2 regions of the Arthrobacter sp. NPDC055585 genome follow, and region 1 is predicted to be linked to the other one. Evidence: riboswitches for the same ligand, from Rfam matches in the RefSeq annotation. Region 1 holds a riboswitch; the other holds the start of a gene.
What was found. Region 1 has a riboswitch for S-adenosylmethionine ahead of ACWGQ2_RS11025 (LLM class flavin-dependent oxidoreductase). Riboswitches for the same ligand answer to the same signal wherever they lie in the genome.

Region 2: another riboswitch for S-adenosylmethionine. It lies ahead of ACWGQ2_RS01615 (hypothetical protein); the one in region 1 lies ahead of ACWGQ2_RS11025 (LLM class flavin-dependent oxidoreductase).

What each region holds. Positions count from the first base shown of each region.
Region 1 covers NZ_JBSHIT010000005.1:255,836-260,302, reverse strand. The annotation lists gene ACWGQ2_RS11030 (hypothetical protein) at 1-111, opposite strand, end outside; gene ACWGQ2_RS11025 (LLM class flavin-dependent oxidoreductase) at 136-1,530, opposite strand; SAM riboswitch class IV at 1,566-1,680, opposite strand; gene ACWGQ2_RS11020 (ABC transporter ATP-binding protein) at 2,092-2,919, shown strand; gene ACWGQ2_RS11015 (aliphatic sulfonate ABC transporter substrate-binding protein) at 3,040-4,107, shown strand; gene ACWGQ2_RS11010 (ABC transporter permease) at 4,107-4,467, shown strand, end outside.
Region 2 covers NZ_JBSHIT010000001.1:379,784-384,250, reverse strand. The annotation lists gene ACWGQ2_RS01625 (cold-shock protein) at 142-345, shown strand; gene ACWGQ2_RS01620 (hypothetical protein) at 502-951, shown strand; SAM riboswitch class IV at 1,051-1,176, shown strand; gene ACWGQ2_RS01615 (hypothetical protein) at 1,318-1,713, shown strand; gene ACWGQ2_RS01610 (Nramp family divalent metal transporter) at 1,817-3,124, shown strand; gene ACWGQ2_RS01605 (serine/threonine-protein kinase) at 3,336-4,467, shown strand, end outside.

The DNA.
Region 1 (4,467 bases):
GGCGGGCGGGAGGGCAGCCATCGGTGCCTGGACCACCAGTTCGCCGTGTGCCCGGGCACGCTTGGAACTGACGGTGAGCTGAATGGTATTGGACGGTCCGTCGGCAGTCATGGATCGAGGATAGCCGAGGGGCCTCTATCCCTTTACTGCCGGTGCCAGCCGGTACCGTGCACCGCGGTGCTCTGCGGGAAGCTTGTCTCCGGCACCGAAGAGCTTGTTCCGCAGAGTGCCGGGGGCGTACTCCGTGGGGTACGCGCCGCGCTTCTGCAGCTCCGGAACCACGAACTCCACCACGTCTTCGAAGGTGCCCGGTGTGACGGCATACGCGAGGTTAAAGCCGTCGACGTCGGTCTCCTCCACCCAGCGGATCAGTTCCTCGGCAACCTCCTCGCCGGAGCCCACCAGCCGCGGGCCCAGCCCGCCGATCCCGGCGCTCTCGGCGATGTCGCGCACCGTCCAGGGCTCGCCGTCGTCCTTCACTTTCTGGAAGTTCGCCGCAGCGGACTGGATGGCGTTGGACTTCACCGAGCCGAGCGGCTCATCGAGGTTGTAGGTGGAGAGGTCCACGCCCATCCAGCCGGACATCAGCGCCAGCGCGCCTTCGTCGCTGATGTAGCTCTGGTAATCCAGGTGCTTGGCTTCGGCTTCCTCGGTAGTGGCGGCGGTGATGATGGTCAGCAGCGTGTAGATCCGGATCGAGTGCCGGTCCCGTCCTGCTGCTTCGGCGGCGTCGCGGATCTTCGTGACGGTCGCCTTGAGCTTCTCCACCGTGGACGCTCCGACGAAGACTGCTTCAGCGTTCTCTGCCGCGAAAGCGATGCCGCGCGGCGACGCACCGGCCTGGTAGATCACCGGTGTGCGCTGCGGCGAGGGCTCCGAAATGTGGATGCCGGGGACCTTGAAGTACTTGCCCTCATGGTTGATGTCATGGACCTTGGCCGGGTCGGTGAACACGCCGGTCTCCCGGTCGCGGACCACGGCATCGTCTTCCCAGGAGCCCTCGAGCAGCTTGTAGACAACTTCGAGGTATTCATCGGCGTGGTTGTAGCGCTCGTCGTGCTCCAGCTGGTCTTCCTGGCCCATGTTCCGGGCGGCGGAGGGCAGGTAGCCGGTCACTACGTTCCAGCCGACCCGCCCTCCGGTGAGATGGTCCAGGGTGGAGAGCCGGCGGGCGAACGGGTACGGGTGCTCGTAGGCGGTTCCGGCCGTGACGCCGAAGCCGAGGTGTTCAGTGACCAGCGCCATGGCGGAGACCAGCAGCAGCGGATCGTTTACCGGGACCTGGGTGCCCTGCCGCAGGGTCGCTTCGTTGGAGGATCCGTACACGTCGTACGTGCCGAGGACGTCGGCAATGAAGATCCCGTCGAACAGGCCGCGTTCGCAGGTCTGGGCCAGATGGGTCCAGTAGCTGAGCTTGGTGTAGTCCGCGGAACGGTCTTCGGGGTGGCGCCAGAGGCCGGGCGACTGATGGCCCACGCAGTTCATGTCGAAGGCGTTGAAGCGGATGTGGCGGGCGGGCGTGGTGGCCATGAGGGTCCTTTACGGAAGGACGCACCGCAGAGGGAGCGCCGTACTTGCCGCGGGCGGTGCTGCCGGCGACCGGATCGTCATCTGGGGCACCCCGCTACGGGAGAGGGTTGCCGCCCAACCAGCCAGAGCTTCGCGTTGGGACTCATGATCCTGCGGGTTCAGTATGCGCCCGTTCCCCCGGTGGCACGCAAGCCCCGCCTGTCACGCGGCGTAACGGCCGCCGTCGTACTTCTCCCCTCCCAAAAACCATCGAGAGGCCAGTTACGGCTCCTTTGGGCGCTCAAAAGAGCCGTAACTGGCCTCTCGATGGGGACACCGGCGGGAAGGGGACTGGATTCGAAATGTTACGCGGGGACTTGCCGGGATCGGACTTCAGGGCGTTTAGTTGGTGCTTGACCATCCCGAGCGGCTGAGAGACCTGGATCAGTGAAGCCGCAGCAACCCTGGTCGGAGTGCTTCCTCCTTGAGGCACTGCGATAGCGAGGTGGACGTCGCAGGAGGCCGGTAACGGCCCAGGACGTTTTCCGTAGGGTGCTACTGCCAGGACCGATGGAGTGTTCAATGACTGCTGTACTGTCCTCTGGGTCCCATGCTGTGTCCGCTGCCGCGCCCACCGCACCCGACACCGCCCTGTCCGTGACGTTCGACGGCGTTGGCCGCAGCTTTGGCTCCGGCGCAGACGCCCACGTGGTGCTCCGCGACATCAACTTTGAAGTCCGCCCGGGGGAAGTCCTGGCGATCCTGGGGTCCAGCGGCTGCGGCAAGTCCACGCTGCTGCGCGCCACTGCCGGGCTCGACGCCGCGTCCACCGGCCAGGTTCGAATCGACGGAACCGCTGTGCGCGGCATCGATGACCGCTGCGCCGTCGCCTTCCAGGAACCCCGGTTGCTGCCCTGGCAGACCCTGCAGGCCAACGTTGCGATCGGCCTGCCGAAGGGCACCAGCGCCTCCGAAGGCCAGGCCAAGGTCTCCGAACTGCTCAAGCTCGTGGAACTGGACAGCTTCGCCAAGCACCAGCCGCGCGCCGTTTCCGGCGGCATGGCCCAGCGCGCCTCGCTGGCCCGCGCCCTGGCCCGCAAGCCCGGCGTCCTGCTGCTGGACGAACCGTTCGGCGCCCTGGACGCACTGACCCGCCTGAAGATGCAGGACCTGCTGCTGGACGTGCACCGCGCCGCCCCGGCCACCGTCCTGCTGGTCACTCACGACGTCGATGAAGCCCTCCAGCTCGCCGACCGGATCATCGTGCTCGGCCGCGAACCCGGCAAACCCGGGGCCACCATCACCCAGACCATCACCGTTCCCGGCGCCCGCCCCCGGGACCGAGCCTCAGCCGAACTCGCCCGAATGCGCGGCGAACTCCTGGCAAGCCTCGGCGTCGACCGCCACTAGAGCGCCCACGCCTCCCCTGCCCCCGCGCTCAAAACGGGGCCAAACCGCGGACGCTTTGTGCCCGCACCAGTTGTACCTATCCCTGATTTTTTCTGCTCCACCCGTCTCGAAGGAATCCCCATGAACAGCCGTTCCCGCTTCTCCCGCCGCCCACCCCGTGTCTCCCGCCGCCCGCTCACCGCACTGGCAGCCACCGCCGCCGCCGTCTCCCTGGCCCTGACCGGCTGCGTTGCCGGCGAAGATTCCTCCGGCGCAGCCGCCAACGAAACGGCCGACGGCGGCACCCTGAACATCGACTTCGCCACCTACAACCCGCTCAGCCTGGTGATCAAGGACCAGGGCTGGCTCGAAGCCACCCTCGAAGAGCAGGGCGTTGAGGTCAACTGGGTACAGTCCGCGGGATCCAACAAGGCCAACGAGGCGCTGCGCGCCGGAGCGATCGACGTCGGCTCCACCGCCGGTTCGGCTGCCCTCCTCGCCCGCGCCAACGGTTCCGAAATCAAGACCATCAGCATCTACTCCCAGCCGGAATGGGCCGGACTCCTGGTCTCCCCCGACTCGGACATCACCTCCGTCGAGGACCTCGCAGGGAAGTCCGTCGCCGCGACCAAGGGCACCGACCCTTACTTCTTCCTAGTCCAGGCACTGGAAGAAGCCGGTCTGAGCACCTCCGACGTGACGGTTGAGAACCTGCAGCACGCCGACGGCCGCACCGCCCTGGAGAACGGTGCAGTGGATGCGTGGTCCGGCCTCGATCCGATCATGGCCGGTGCCGAGCACGCCGGCGCGAAGTTCCTCTACCGCAACCTGGACTTCAACACCTACGGCTTCCTCAACGCCACCGAGTCCTTCCTGGAAGAGCAGCCCGAACTGGCCCAGACAGTAGTTGACGCCTACGAAAAGGCCCGCGCCTGGGCCGCCGAAAACCCGGAGGAAACCGCGCAGATCCTCGCCGACGTCGCCGGCCTGGACCTCGAGGTGGCCCGCACCGTCATCCTGGAACGCAGCAACCTCGACGTCGACGCCGCCCCGGGCGATGCGCAGCGCACGGTCCTGGAAAAGGTCGGCCCCGTGTTCGTTGAAACCGGCGACGTCGCCAACCAACAGGCGATCGACGACGCCGTTGCTTCGCTGCTGGATGACACCTTCGTGCAGAAGGCCGACGCCGCAACGGTCAAGGACTCCTAATGAGCAGCAATACCTCCCTGACCGGCAGTTCCGCCGTCCCCGGCGGCATCCAGGGCCCGGGAGCCGCGCTGCCCGCAGCACCGGTGCGGAAGACCGTCTCCGGCGGCGTCCTGTCTCGGACCTGGGCCCGCGTGGCCCTGGGCCTGGTGGTACCGGTTCTGCTGCTGGGCCTCTGGCAGCTGGTCTCCGTCCTCGGGGTTTTCAGCGCCGTGCAGCTGCCCTCCCCGGGCGCGGTCCTGACCTCCGCAGCGGACCTGATTGAGCGCGGCGAGCTGGGCACCCACATCGCCATCTCCACCCAGCGCGTCCTCACCGGTTTCGCGCTCGGCGCCGCACTGGGCCTGGTCCTGGGCGCCCTGC
Region 2 (4,467 bases), on a different contig from region 1:
GTTGTGTTGAGCGTTTGAACTTGAAGCGGCGAACCCCGAAACCAGGGCCAGCCGCTTTTTTTGTCCATACGCTGCATGGGACACTTCAGCTGGAAACTCCTCGACGGTCGGGGAAGTTTCGCCTCAGAAGGATGATTAAAAATGGCAACAGGCACCGTGAAATGGTTCAACTCCGAAAAGGGCTTCGGCTTCATCGAGCCCGATGACGGCAGCGCCGATGTTTTCGCCCACTACTCCGCCATCAACGCGAGCGGCTACCGCTCCCTCGAAGAGAACCAGAAGGTTAGCTTCGATACCGAACAGGGACCCAAGGGCCCCCAGGCGGTAAACATCCAGGCTGTCTAACCAAAGACTTCCGGCCCTTTCACGGGCCAGCTGGACTCAGGATGCAGGACGGTTTTCCGTCCTGCATCCTCTGTTTAACCACGCATCCATCAACTGCTGATGGGGAGCAACCGGCGGACATTCCCTGCGGCGGGCAGCCGGCGTACTTTGAACAGCATGGCCAGCAACAAGAAGAAGATGACTCCCGCAGACCTTGGACTGGACCTCAGCTCCGGCGCGCCGGATCAGCTCTACCGGTGGCTGCTCGCCAGCCTGCTGTTCGGCAAGCGCATTCAGCAGGAGATCGCCGCCCGCACCTGGCACGTCCTGATCGACAACGGGCTCACTGGCCCCGAAAAGTTTGCAGACGTCAGCCGGGACCAGCTGATGCGCCTGCTCACCGAAGGCGGCTACGTCCACTACCGCTGGAAGGAGGATGACGAGCTGCACACCGTGATGGCGGGAATCATCAGGGAGTTCGGTTCCGTATCGGACATGGTCAAGGACGCGGAATCCCCGGCAGAGCTCCGCCGCCGGCTCGAGCAATTCCCCGGCATAGGCCCGGTGACCGCGAACATCTTCCTGGAATGGGTGCCTGAACGCTTCAACGGCACATATGCCGGATGAGACCGGTGCTGCGGCAGGGCGGCCGGAGCAGGACATATCCGCCACACGGGCGTAACGCAGCACACAATTCCGGCCGGGTTCTGCCTATACTCCTAACAGCTTCAAGAACTGCGGCCGCCAAGCTCCGACTTGGCCGCATACCAACCCCACGCTCGTTGGGTGGTTCGGATGAAGAAGCGGCCTGCACTCGCCTTCGGGGCAACCGGTGCCAGGCAAGAGCACGCCGAAAGGACCGGCGCCCGGCGCCGCAGCCATGGACACTTCTGTACCCGTTTCCCTCAACGCAGTCAGCCTGCAGGATTACGAGGCCCTCGTCAGCATCCGGGAAGCTTTCGTCAACTTCCTGCTGGGCGAGCCTGCCGCCGCATGAGCGGTCCCTCGGGCCTGCTCCTGGATACACCGGTCCTGGCGGAGGTCCGCAGCGGATCGCCGGATCCCGCCGTCGTGGGTTTCCTCCGCAGCCGCAGCCACCTGCGCGTCTTTGTGTCGGCACTGACCATAGGCGAACTTGAGTCATCGTCGCCCGGATGGCTCCGCGAGCTGTCCTCCCGGTTCACGGCCAACATCCTGCCGGTGGACCACGAGGTTGCCCTGCTCTGGCGCACGCTTCCGGAAGCAGCGCCCGGGGATGCCCGTGGTGTCCTCCGGACCTGGCTCGCCGCTACGGCCATCCAGGGCAATTTGACGGTCGTGACCCCCGAACCTGAGGCGTTTGTGGCCTGTGGGGCCAGTGCGGTCAGCCCGTTCACGGAATTCCACTGAGTGCAAGCCCTGTGAGAGAATTCATTGTCCCGGGTGAGGCCGGGCACACTGCCGCGTGCTGTCCTGGCGCCGCGGCCACTCGCTAGTTAGGAATTCTTGGCCGATGGCTGAAAACAATCCCCGCGCTGACGCGGTACCGCATTCGGAGCGGATCGATGATGACGGCGGCAAGGCTGCCAAATGGAAAATAGTTGGCCCCGGACTCGTGGTTGCGGCCACGGGTGTTGGCGCAGCCGACATGGTTGCGACCCTGGTCGCGGGCTCACGCTACGGCTATGGCCTGCTCTGGGCAGTCATCCTCGGCGTCATCCTGAAGATCATCCTGGTTGAGGGAGCGGGCCGCTTCACGCTCGCCACCGGCAAGACCATCTTCGAGGGCTGGCGTTCCCTGGGCCGCTGGACCACCTGGTACTTCGGCCCGTACATCATGATCTGGGGCTTCGTTTACGGTGCCACGGCCATGTCTTCCGCCGCGCTGCCGCTGGCGGCGGTCTTCCCGTTCCTGCCGCTGTGGGCCTGGGCGATTGTGATGGGCCTGGCAGGCTTTGTGATGGTGTGGTTCGGCAAGTACGCCACGTTCGAGAAGATCACCGCGGCCCTCGTCGGGCTGATGTTCATTACCGTTGTCGGTCTGGCAATCATCGCCACCCCGAATATCCCGGAGATGTTCAAGGGCCTCGTCCCGATGATCCCCGAAGGCGGCATCGTCTACACGCTGGCGCTTGCCGGCGGCGTCGGCGGCACCATCACGCTGGCTGCCTACGGCTACTGGCTGCGTGAAAAGGGCTGGTACACGCCTAAGTGGATGAAGGTCATGCGCATCGACAACTCGATGGCGTACGTCATGACTGGCATCTTCGTCATCGCCATGCTCATCGTGGGTGCCGAAGTTGTGCGCACCGCGGGCATCACCCTCAGCGCCGGAGACAAGGGACTGCTGGATCTCTACGACGTGCTGAAGCTCGAATACGGCGACTTCGTGGGTACCGGCTTCCTGATCGGTTTCTGGGCAGCGTCCTTCTCCTCCATCATCGGGGTCTGGAACGGCGTTTCCCTGATGTTCGCCGATTTCTGGGGCAACATGCGCGGCAAGGAATCCGGCCACCCGGACACCCGCGTGGGCGGCAAGTACTTCAAGTTCTACGTCCTGTGGCTGACCTTCCCGCCCATGATCCTCTTCGCCCTGGGTCAGCCGATCGGCCTGATCCTGGCGTACGGCGTGCTGGGCTCGCTGTTTATGCCGTTCCTCGCAGTCACCCTGCTGGGCCTGCTGAACGGCAAGCGCATCCCCAAGGAATGGGCCAACCGTCTGCACACCAATATCGCGCTGGGTCTCACCGCCCTGCTGTTCATCATCCTGGGCCTGCAGCAGGCCTGGAAGGCTCTCGCACCGGTACTCGGCGGGGAGTAATCCCGCGAGCCGGACGGGCTCCCGGGCCCCTTCCGGGGAGCCCGGATCGAAGCACCCGAAACTGCCCTGCCGCGCCCTCGCGCAGCAGGGCAGTTTAGCGTATTGCACCTGCTTCCACGAGGGAAAAACGCAGTTCGAAAATATGTAGGGAAAGCCCATCTACGCCCCGAGCACCCTCCGCTACGCTGTAATGGCGAGAGAAGGTTGCAGCATGGAAATCAGCGCAGCGGGTGGCCTGAATCGTCTGATTGCGGGCCGATACCGACTCATCGAACCTATTGGCCACGGTGGCATGGCCACCGTCTACCGAGGACTGGACGAGGCTCTCGGCCGCGACATCGCCGTGAAGCTCTTCCGGGCCAGTGCTGTTGACCCCGACGACGTCGGGCGGCAGGAAACCGAGATGCGGCTTCTGGCTTCCCTCACCCATCCCGGGCTGGTCACGCTCTACGACGCAGGCAAGGACGACGCCGGACGAGACGACGGTCCCGACGGTGAACCCCGGGCTTTCCTGGTCATGGAACTCGTGGACGGGCCGGATCTGCGCAAACGGCTGCGTGAAAAACCGGTACCGGCCGCTGATGTTGCCTACATTGGTGCGGAACTGGCCGGCGCGCTGGCCTACATCCATGCGCGGGGCGTTATTCACCGGGACGTAAAACCTGCGAACATCCTGTTGCCGCCGGCCGTCGCCGGGACGGCGCCCCGGGCACAACTTACGGACTTCGGAATCGCCCGGGTGATCGACGGCGCCCGGTTCACAGCGACCGGAGCCACGCTGGGGACAGCCAATTACCTCAGCCCGGAACAGGCATCAGGCCGTTCGGCCTCCGGGGCTTCGGACATCTATTCCCTTGGCCTGGTGCTTCTGGAATGCCTGACCGGCAGGATCGAATTCGGCGGCAGCCCTCTTGAAGCTGCAGTGGCCCGGCTGAGCCGGGATCCGGAGATTCCCGACTCACTGGGAAAACAGTGGCAATCGCTTCTGACGGGTATGACGGCGCGTGATCCGGACTCCCGGCCCACTGCGGCGGAAGTCTCATCTGCCCTTCTGGACTACCGATGGGCGGTTCCTGACCCCGCCGCTTCTGCTGGAGCGCAGGCCCAGGGCCCTCAGGCACTGGGTCCAACGACTGAGCGCCCGGCGGGCTCGGATACCGCTGACATACGGGACCCTGCCAACGACACAGCAGCAGCGGAATCCGGCGCATCCGCGGCAGCCCTGGCTGCCGGAGCGGAGTCCGGTCCGGCGGCTGTACCCGGGGCAGACGCACCATTGCCTTCACCTGCGGCGGCGTTTGGCGGAAAGGACGTCCGCACACCCGCCATGGAACGTGCCGCGG